4 regions of the Leclercia sp. S52 genome follow, and region 3 is predicted to be linked to each of the others. Evidence: predicted binding sites of a transcription regulator. Region 3 holds the regulator's gene; each other region holds the start of a gene.

Region 1 (2,202 bases), 1.1 Mb from region 3:
CCACCACCAGCAGGCCATCCGCCGGCAGGTAGTCAAACAGGGTTGGCGGTGCCTCGCCCGGCCCGCGGCCGGAGAGATAGCGCGAGTAGTTTTCGATACCGGAGCAGTAGCCGAGCTCGTTCATCATCTCGAGATCGAACTGGGTACGCTGGCTGATGCGCTGCTCTTCCAGCAGCTTGTTGTTATCCAGCAGCGTTTTGCGGCGATCCGCCAGTTCGACTTTGATATCTTCCATCGCCTGCACGATGCGCTCGCGCGGGGTCACGTAGTGGGTTTTCGGGTAGACGGTGAAGCGCGGAATAATCGACTCCACGTGGCCGGTAAGCGGGTCAAACAGCGACAGCCGCTCCACCTCTTCATCGAACAGCTCCACGCGCAGGGCGAAGTCGTCCGACTCCGCCGGGAAGATGTCGATAACTTCCCCGCGAACGCGGAAGGTACCGCGCTGGAACGCCTGATCGTTGCGGGTGTACTGCAGCTCCGCCAGACGTCGCAGGATGGCGCGCTGATCGATAATCATCCCCTGGGTCAGGTGCAGCATCATCTTCAGGTAGAGATCGGGATCGCCGAGGCCGTAAATGGCTGATACCGAGGCCACCACCACCACGTCACGGCGCTCGAGCAGGGCTTTGGTCGCGGACAGACGCATCTGCTCGATATGCTCGTTCACCGAGGCGTCCTTTTCGATAAAGGTATCGGAGCTGGGAACGTAGGCTTCTGGCTGATAGTAGTCGTAGTACGAGACGAAATACTCCACCGCGTTATCGGGGAAGAACTCTTTCATCTCGCCGTACAGCTGTGCGGCCAGGGTTTTGTTGGGTGCGAGCACCATTGTCGGGCGCTGCAGATCGGCGATCACGTTGGCGACGGTAAAGGTTTTACCCGAACCGGTCACCCCCAGCAGCGTCTGGTGTGCAAGCCCATCCTCCAGCCCCTCTTTCAGACGGCGAATCGCTTCGGGCTGATCGCCAGAAGGACGGAAAGCGGAATTCAGTTTGAACGGTTTACTCATGAACGGCGACCTGATGATGATTAATACGGCAGGTGTGTAATTTTACTCCTGATGGCTATTTTTGCCAGTAAATTATACTGGATATAAAACCAGTAACATATGCGCCATTTTGTGCCATCACCAGTGGGAATCAAGCAAAGCTGCGCAAAATTTCGGCTGCGGCGGGATAAAATTCCATCAGGGGTGGGTTATCCCCAGAATTTTTTGTTTTTTAACATTTGTCAAGGCGAGGCGCCGGTCTTTACCCCATCCAATTGACACTTTGATGACAATGATTGCTTTTATTTAACGCGTTGATCTGCAAAAAAAGTTTTCTAAAAGACGCGTTTCGCAGCAATTCAGGCGCAGGCCGCGTATTTTCTCGCTTACCGTGTGTTTTCTAACTCTAATGCACATGGTTATCCACAGGAATAGTGGATAACTGCCTCCAGCCCATACGGAACGTGACTCGGCCCGTTCCCGGTTTTTACCCCCAGCGCGGCGGTAAAAAATTTTTATCGCCTAATTATGGCGATCTTATGACAAAAAACAGCGAACGAATTGGTGCGGAGTTGCTCACATTTTAACCAAAATAGTACCTGCACCAGGCGCATCATACGGGGCACCGATGCAGTGCATTATCTTCTCGTCGTCTGGCTGTTTTTTGAACCTAATCCGAAAAAAGAAGGTTTAAGCGCCGTTTTCCGGGCAGTGGCAAGAGTCTTGCAGAGTATCAGGGGACACCGATGCCTGAAAAGGAGCAACAACATGTTAAGCCTGCGCGCCGTAAACCAGTATTACGGGGATCGCCACACCCTGTGGAACGTTGACCTCGATCTCCCTCCCGGCGTCTGCACCGGCGTTCTCGGGCTGCCCGGGATGGGAAAAACCACCCTTGTGAACTGCATTGCCGGCCTGCTGCCCATCGCCAGCGGCACCATGGTCTGGCATGACGCCGGTGCTTCCCCCCTGCGATTTACAGCAGGCCGGGGCGGGCATCAGCTTTGTACCGCAGGACAGGCGGATCTTTTCGCAGCTGACGGTTGATGAGAATTTGCATATTGCGCGGATGGCGAAAGGCATCGCGGGGGGGAACGGTGAGCCGCGACGTATTTGAGTTCTTTCCGGAGCTTTACCCGCTGCGCCAGCAGCGTGCCTCGGGCCTTAATGACGATCAGCAGTACCAGCTGGCACTGGCTAACGCGCTGGTG
Region 2 (2,202 bases), 1.6 Mb from region 3:
TTCGGGCCTGATAATCAGCAACTAAAGCATCAAGCTCAACTTTCTGGCTTAAAAGTTTAATTGAATGATCTTCCTTACTTTTATTGAAAGATTCTTCTGCCTGCTGCAATTCTCGATAATATCTGTTCTTTACCCACGGGAAAATAGTCTTCCATGCAGCTGGAGCATGCACAACTTTTATCTCTGGCTCCGGGTCTGGTAAGAGATGCTTAGGTGTTTTGAAGTCTTCGAATTTTGGGTATTTTTTCAGCGCCGAAAAATCAATTGAATCATCAAATTCGAGAGTATGTTCCAGAAGTGTTGAAAGCGCGGAAATAGTCTCGTTCAGCTCAGCGTTAAGATCGGAAACTTCATCTTGACGTTCTTCCAAATACATGGCTTTTGCTAACTTATCAGCCTCCTTTTGCTCGCGAAGTCTCTGAGCATTATCACGTTTTATTTCGCGCTCTATTCGGCGAGCCTCGGCAAACTGATGGCGCTCTGCTCTCTTACGCTCACGCTCTGCTGCTGCTACGGCTCTGCCTGTAGCACGTATAAAACCTTCAAATCCTGATCTCCGTCCCATCCCAATCCCCAACATAAAGTTCAGTTTGCAACAAGGGAAGTTGCCTCAAGCAACCGTCCATCTAATTAACCTGTAATTAATCTACTTTATTAGCACCAACTCAATCTATAACATTTTAAAAAAGCAATTAGCCCACATCTCAAAATATGCAGGTTTGTTTTCGCTTATCCAATCAACGGAGTGCTGGTCATGATCACTAACTGATTGAGTGCTGTTTTATCAACGTCCGCTTCTGGCACAAAACGGAAGTTACTCTTCCCTTGTAAGCGGGACTCTGTTGGGGCGTATTGAACTTTACAGACTTAAACGAGCGCTTTGCACACAGTGCGGCAAGCGGGCTTATGCTCTCATTTTTCATAATTCTTATCGGCATTTTGTGTGCCTAAAGCATTGATCAAAACGGCCCATAGGTATACTGTATATTCATACAGTTAATGCAGCGGAGGCTATTATGAGAGTTGAGTTAAGCATTGATAGAACTAAAGAACTTCCTAAGGGCGCTGTCCCGGCTCTGGAAAAAGAACTGTTAACACGACTGCAGGATCAGGTAGGCGATTGCACCCTGGTTATACGACGAACAGGCTCAGATGGGTTAAGTGTTCTGGGCGGTGAAAAGGACGCGAAGAAGAAGGTAGAAAAGATCTTCCAGTAGACCTGGGAAAGCGCTGACGACTGGTTTTATTAATTCAGCATGTAATTAGTTTCCTGGGTGGAAGGGGAGGTTTGGTGAAACAAAAAGAAGAATTTCCAAAAAAGGGTTATGTAGTCATCAGATGTCACGATGGGGTTATCGTTGCACGACTGCACTCATTTCCTGAATGTGACCGTGCGCTGATGTACAGGCGAGGTGATGTGGTGTCGTTTACGCCGCTTCTGGATGATGAGATTGTAGGGTCGCCAACTCTCTTTACGCAGATGCTGGAGCGGGCAGGTTACCGTGTTTCGCTTAATTCTGTTAAACTCCCGTCATAGGCCTGAACAACCTATACCTGCTGCGCCACTGGAGAGATACCATGGCGCAAAAACCTTCCAAACAAGCACTTAAACTGGTTCCTTTCGGAATCAGCGATTTCTTTTTTGCCTGCGCACTTACTGGTGACGGCATGAAGAAAACTAGCTTCATTCACACCCAGCTCACGACGAAAGAAGTGGACGAGCTCGAGGCCCGCTATCGCGCTAATGACGTGCGGACTGTGCGCAGCCTTGATTTCGATCTCATCCACTGGACGCTCACCGCTTATCTGCCCGAGGCAAACAGAGCCCCGCGTCAGGATAAGACCTTCCAGCAAAAGCTCTGGAGGGAAGCGTGAAGACATACAACATCACCCCGATGGGCAAGCCCAGAATGACCCGCGCCGATAAGTGGAAGAAACGCCCGGAGGTTCTTCGGTACCGCGCGTTCTGCGATCACGTTCGGCTGTTGGGCGTAGAGCTACCGGAAGCAGGCGCACACATTACGTTTATCCTTCCGATGCCCCAGAGCTGGAGCCAGAAGAAGCGCCAGGAGATGACGGGGAAACCTCACCAGCAGAAGCCCGACAAAGATAACCTGGAGAAAGCCCTGATGGATGCCATCTATGCGGATGATGCCCATATCTGGGATTCTCGCGTTACGAAGCGTTGGGATGAAGAAGGGC
Region 3 (2,202 bases):
ACGCTATTTTCGAAGAAAGGTTTCTTTTAATGGCCAATAATACCACTGGGTTAACCCGAATCATTAAAGCTGCCGGCTATTCATGGAAGGGCATCCGTGCTGCCTGGATCAATGAAGCCGCATTTCGCCAGGAGGGGGGTTGCGGTCGTCGCGGCGATTATTATTGCCTGCTGGCTGGATGTTGATCCCATCACCCGCGTATTGCTGATTGGCTCGGTGATGTTGGTGATGATAGTCGAAATTCTGAACAGTGCGATCGAGGCGGTAGTCGACCGCATCGGCACTGATTTTCACGAGCTGTCGGGCCGGGCCAAAGATATGGGCTCTGCCGCAGTGCTGATGGCGATTATGGTTGCGTTGTTTACCTGGGTCACGCTGCTTTGGGGACATTTACGATAAGCCTTCAGAAACCGAACAAGTCTCTGGTTTTTTATGCGGTTTGTGGTTCCAAAATCACCTTTAGCTGTATATACTCACAGCATAACTGTATATACACCCAGGGGGGCGGAATGAAAGCGTTAACGACCAGGCAGCAAGAGGTGTTTGATCTCATTCGGGATCATATCGGCCAGACGGGTATGCCGCCGACGCGTGCAGAAATCGCGCAGCGTCTTGGCTTCCGTTCTCCAAATGCCGCCGAAGAGCACCTTAAGGCACTGGCGCGCAAGGGTGTGCTTGAGATTGTCTCCGGTGCGTCTCGTGGTATTCGCCTGCTGGTTGAAGCCGAAGAGGGCCTGCCGCTCGTCGGTCGCGTCGCTGCCGGGGAACCGCTGCTGGCGCAACAGCACATTGAAGGCCACTATCAGGTCGATCCAGGCATGTTCAAACCGAGCGCAGATTTTCTGCTGCGTGTAAGCGGTATGTCGATGAAAGACATCGGTATTCTGGACGGCGATCTGCTGGCGGTGCATAAAACGCAGGACGTGCGTAACGGTCAGGTCGTAGTGGCGCGCATAGATGATGAAGTCACCGTTAAGCGCCTGAAAAAGCAGGGCAACACCGTGCAGCTGCTGCCGGAAAACAGCGAGTTTTCCCCGATAGTTGTCGACCTGCGTGAAAATAACTTCTCCATCGAAGGCCTGGCGGTTGGCGTCATCCGCAACGGTGAATGGTTATAACTGATTTCTGACAAACTGCGGCGCTGCCGCAGTTTGCTTTTCCTGCCTCTGGCGAACATTTTCATGTCTCTCCTGACTGCTTCAGACAAGGCGTTGTGGCGTCTTGCACTTCCCATGATCGTCTCCAATATCAGCGTCCCTCTGCTTGGGCTGGTGGACACGGCAGTAATTGGTCATCTTGATTCGCCCGTCTATCTGGGCGGTGTCGCCATCGGCGCGACGGCAACCAGCTTCCTGTTTATGCTGCTGCTCTTTTTGCGCATGAGCACCACCGGGCTTACCGCCCAGGCCTATGGCGCAAAGGATCCGCTGCGTCTGGCCCGCGCGCTGGTGCAGCCGCTGATCCTGGCTCTGGGTGCCGGGCTGCTGATTGTGCTGTTGCGCACGCCGCTTATCGATCTGGCGCTGCATATCGTCGGCGGCAGCGAGGCCGTTCTCCATCAGGCGCGGCGCTTCCTTGAGATCCGCTGGCTCAGCGCCCCGGCTTCGCTGGCTAACCTGGTGCTGCTCGGCTGGCTGCTGGGCGTGCAGTACGCCCGGGCGCCGGTGATCCTGCTGGTGGTGGGCAACCTGCTCAATATCGTGCTGGATCTGTGGCTGGTGATGGGCCTGCAGATGAACGTGCAGGGGGCCGCGCTGGCAACCGCTATCGCAGAGTACGCCACCCTGTTAATCGGCCTGTGGATGGTCTGGCGGGTGCTGGCCCTGCGCGGTATTTCGCTGGCGCTGCTGAAAGCGAGCTGGCGGGGCAACATCCGCAAGCTGCTGGCCCTCAATCGCGACATCATGCTGCGCTCGCTGCTGCTGCAACTCTGCTTCGGGGCGCTGACGGTGATGGGCGCGCGGCTGGGGCCGGAAATTATCGCCGTCAATGCCGTGCTGATGACCCTGCTGACCTTTACCGCCTATGCGCTGGATGGTTTCGCCTATGCGGTTGAGGCGCACTCCGGGCAGGCATACGGCGCACGGGAAAGCGGCCAGCTGCGGGAAGTGTGGCGGGCGGCCTGCCGACAGTCCGGTCTGGTGGCGCTGGCCTTTGCGCTCGTCTATGCCCTTGCAGGAGACAGGATCATTGCCCTGCTGA
Region 4 (2,202 bases), 650 kb from region 3:
GCGTGGAAGATGAGAACATCATGCTGGATGATTTTGGAGGCTGATGATGGTGACCTTCCTGCTGACCTTTGCGATCTTTGTTCTGGTGATATTTGGCATGTCGCTCGGCTGGATTATCAAGCGCAAAAGCATTCAGGGCAGCTGCGGCGGCATCTCCTCGCTGGGGATGGATAAAGTCTGCGACTGCCCGGAGCCCTGCGACGCGCGTAAAAAGCGCATGGAACGCGAAGCTCAGCGCCAGCAAAACCGGATCCTCTGAACGAAACAGGCCGCAGCAGCGGCCTGTTTTTTTTACTTCATCCAGGCTCTGGCCTGGGCGGGTGAATCCACCATCACGCCGTCGGCCCCCAAACCTAGTGCTTTCTGGTAATCCTCGGCGGAGTTAACGCCAAGCAGGATCACATGGGCATTCCCCTGAGAGCGGAAGCAGTCCATCGCCTCTTTGTCCCACGTCAGAGTGGCCGGGGAGATGCCATCGCCTAGCGTGAATTTCTCTACCACTTCCACCTTGCGGTTCAGCTCCAGCCCGTACCACCAGGCATCCATTTTCTTTGCTGGCGGCAGGCATTCGTGGTTCAGGGAGATATTCGCCAGCCGGGTGCGCGTTTCGCTGCGGGTGACAAAGCGCGGCACCTCTGCAGGCAGGGCATCCAGATAGCGATCCTCTGTTGAATAGACGCGAACATGTGTCAGGCTGTTGGTCGCTTTCAGCACGCCAAGCAGCTGTTTGCCCATCTCAGCCGGATCGGCGTCGGGGGATTTAATGTCGATATAGAACGGGACGTCAGGCCAGCGTTCAAGCACCGCTTTCAGGGTCGGAATGGTGGTTCCGGCGACCTTTTCTTTCCATTTTGCCCCGGCATCAAATGTCGCCAGTTCGGCCTGGGTGTACTGGGAGACGTTGCCCTTTGCGGCGGTTAACGCGCTGAGATCGCTGGGACGATAGAGAACCGGCACGCCGTCGCGACTGAGCTGCACGGTGATCCAGATAGCCTGCGCGCGGTTTTCCAGCGCCAGCTTGATGGCCGGGAGGGTATTCTCCGGTGCGTCGGCGGTTCCGCCACGGTGAGCGATAATTTGTGGACTGGCCCAGGCCGTGGACGTCAGCAGAAGTGAGGCGATAATCATCTTTTTCATGAATAATTTTCCATTTTAAATCATGTAATTCAATGATTTGTAGGTGTGTGAAGGCTTACCCTTGTACCACGCTTTGATGACAGGAGTGAGACGGTAAATCTGCTGACGCATTTTTAGCTCTTTGTTATACTGTGCATAATTACAGGTGTGGTGAAGATGATGCGCAAGATAATCCATGTTGATATGGACTGTTTTTTTGCTGCGGTAGAGATGCGCGACAACCCGGCGCTGCGGGATATCCCCATTGCTATTGGCGGCAGCCGTGTACAACGCGGGGTGATCAGCACCGCGAACTACCCGGCGCGTAAGTTTGGCGTGCGCAGCGCCATGCCGACCGCGATGGCCTTAAAACTCTGCCCGCACCTGACCTTATTACCCGGCCGCTTTGAGGCCTATAAAGAAGCGTCCCACCATATTCGTGAGATCTTCTCCCGCTACACCTCCCTGATTGAGCCCCTGTCGCTGGACGAAGCCTACCTGGATGTCACCGACAGCCTGCACTGTCACGGCTCCGCCACGCTGATGGCTCAGGAGATCCGCCAGACGATTTTCGATGAACTACAGCTGACCGCCTCGGCGGGCGTCGCGCCGGTAAAATTTCTCGCCAAAATTGCCTCCGATCTCAATAAGCCCAACGGCCAGTATGTGATCACCCCTGACGAGGTGCCGGCGTTTATCAAAACGCTGCCGCTCGGCAAGATCCCCGGCGTAGGGAAAGTCTCGGCGGCAAAGCTGGAGAACATGGGGCTGCGCACCTGCGAGGATGTGCAGAACAGCGATCTGGGGATGCTGTTGAAGCGCTTCGGTAAGTTTGGTCGGGTACTGTGGGAGCGGAGCCAGGGCATTGATGAGCGCAACGTTAACAGCGAGCGGCTGCGTAAATCGGTGGGCGTGGAACGCACCCTGGCCGAGGATATTCATGACTGGGCAGACTGCGAAGCCATAATCGTCGGGCAGCTTTACCCTGAGCTGGAGCGGCGGCTGGCAAAGGTCAAACCGGATCTGCTGATTGCCCGCCAGGGGGTAAAACTCAAGTTTAACGACTTTCAGCAAACCACCCAGGAG

What was found. Region 3 encodes LexA, which represses DNA repair genes until DNA is damaged. Its sites were predicted from a motif close to TNCTGTATGTACATACAGNA; they were not measured.
Region 1: the regulator LexA is predicted to act here: its motif matches at 1,088-1,107, upstream of uvrB (excinuclease ABC subunit UvrB).
Region 2: the regulator LexA is predicted to act here: its motif matches at 979-998, upstream of AAHB66_RS08990 (DinI-like family protein).
Region 4: the regulator LexA is predicted to act here: its motif matches at 1,265-1,284, upstream of dinB (DNA polymerase IV).

The regions. Positions count from the first base shown of each region.
Region 1 is NZ_CP152474.1:1,411,452-1,413,653, reverse strand. Features, by position in the region: gene uvrB (excinuclease ABC subunit UvrB) at 1-1,012, opposite strand, end outside; partial or broken gene AAHB66_RS06710 (ATP-binding cassette domain-containing protein) at 1,760-2,202, shown strand, end outside.
Region 2 is NZ_CP152474.1:1,887,067-1,889,268, forward strand. Features, by position in the region: gene AAHB66_RS08985 (restriction endonuclease) at 1-565, opposite strand, end outside; gene AAHB66_RS08990 (DinI-like family protein) at 1,017-1,217, shown strand; gene AAHB66_RS08995 (hypothetical protein) at 1,292-1,537, shown strand; gene AAHB66_RS09000 (hypothetical protein) at 1,579-1,875, shown strand; gene AAHB66_RS09005 (RusA family crossover junction endodeoxyribonuclease) at 1,872-2,202, shown strand, end outside.
Region 3 is NZ_CP152474.1:280,603-282,804, forward strand. Features, by position in the region: partial or broken gene AAHB66_RS01280 (diacylglycerol kinase) at 30-399, shown strand; gene lexA (transcriptional repressor LexA) at 510-1,118, shown strand; gene dinF (MATE family efflux transporter DinF) at 1,182-2,202, shown strand, end outside.
Region 4 is NZ_CP152474.1:925,748-927,949, forward strand. Features, by position in the region: gene nqrF (NADH:ubiquinone reductase (Na(+)-transporting) subunit F) at 1-44, shown strand, start outside; gene nqrM ((Na+)-NQR maturation NqrM) at 44-259, shown strand; gene AAHB66_RS04370 (glycerophosphodiester phosphodiesterase family protein) at 292-1,137, opposite strand; gene dinB (DNA polymerase IV) at 1,297-2,202, shown strand, end outside.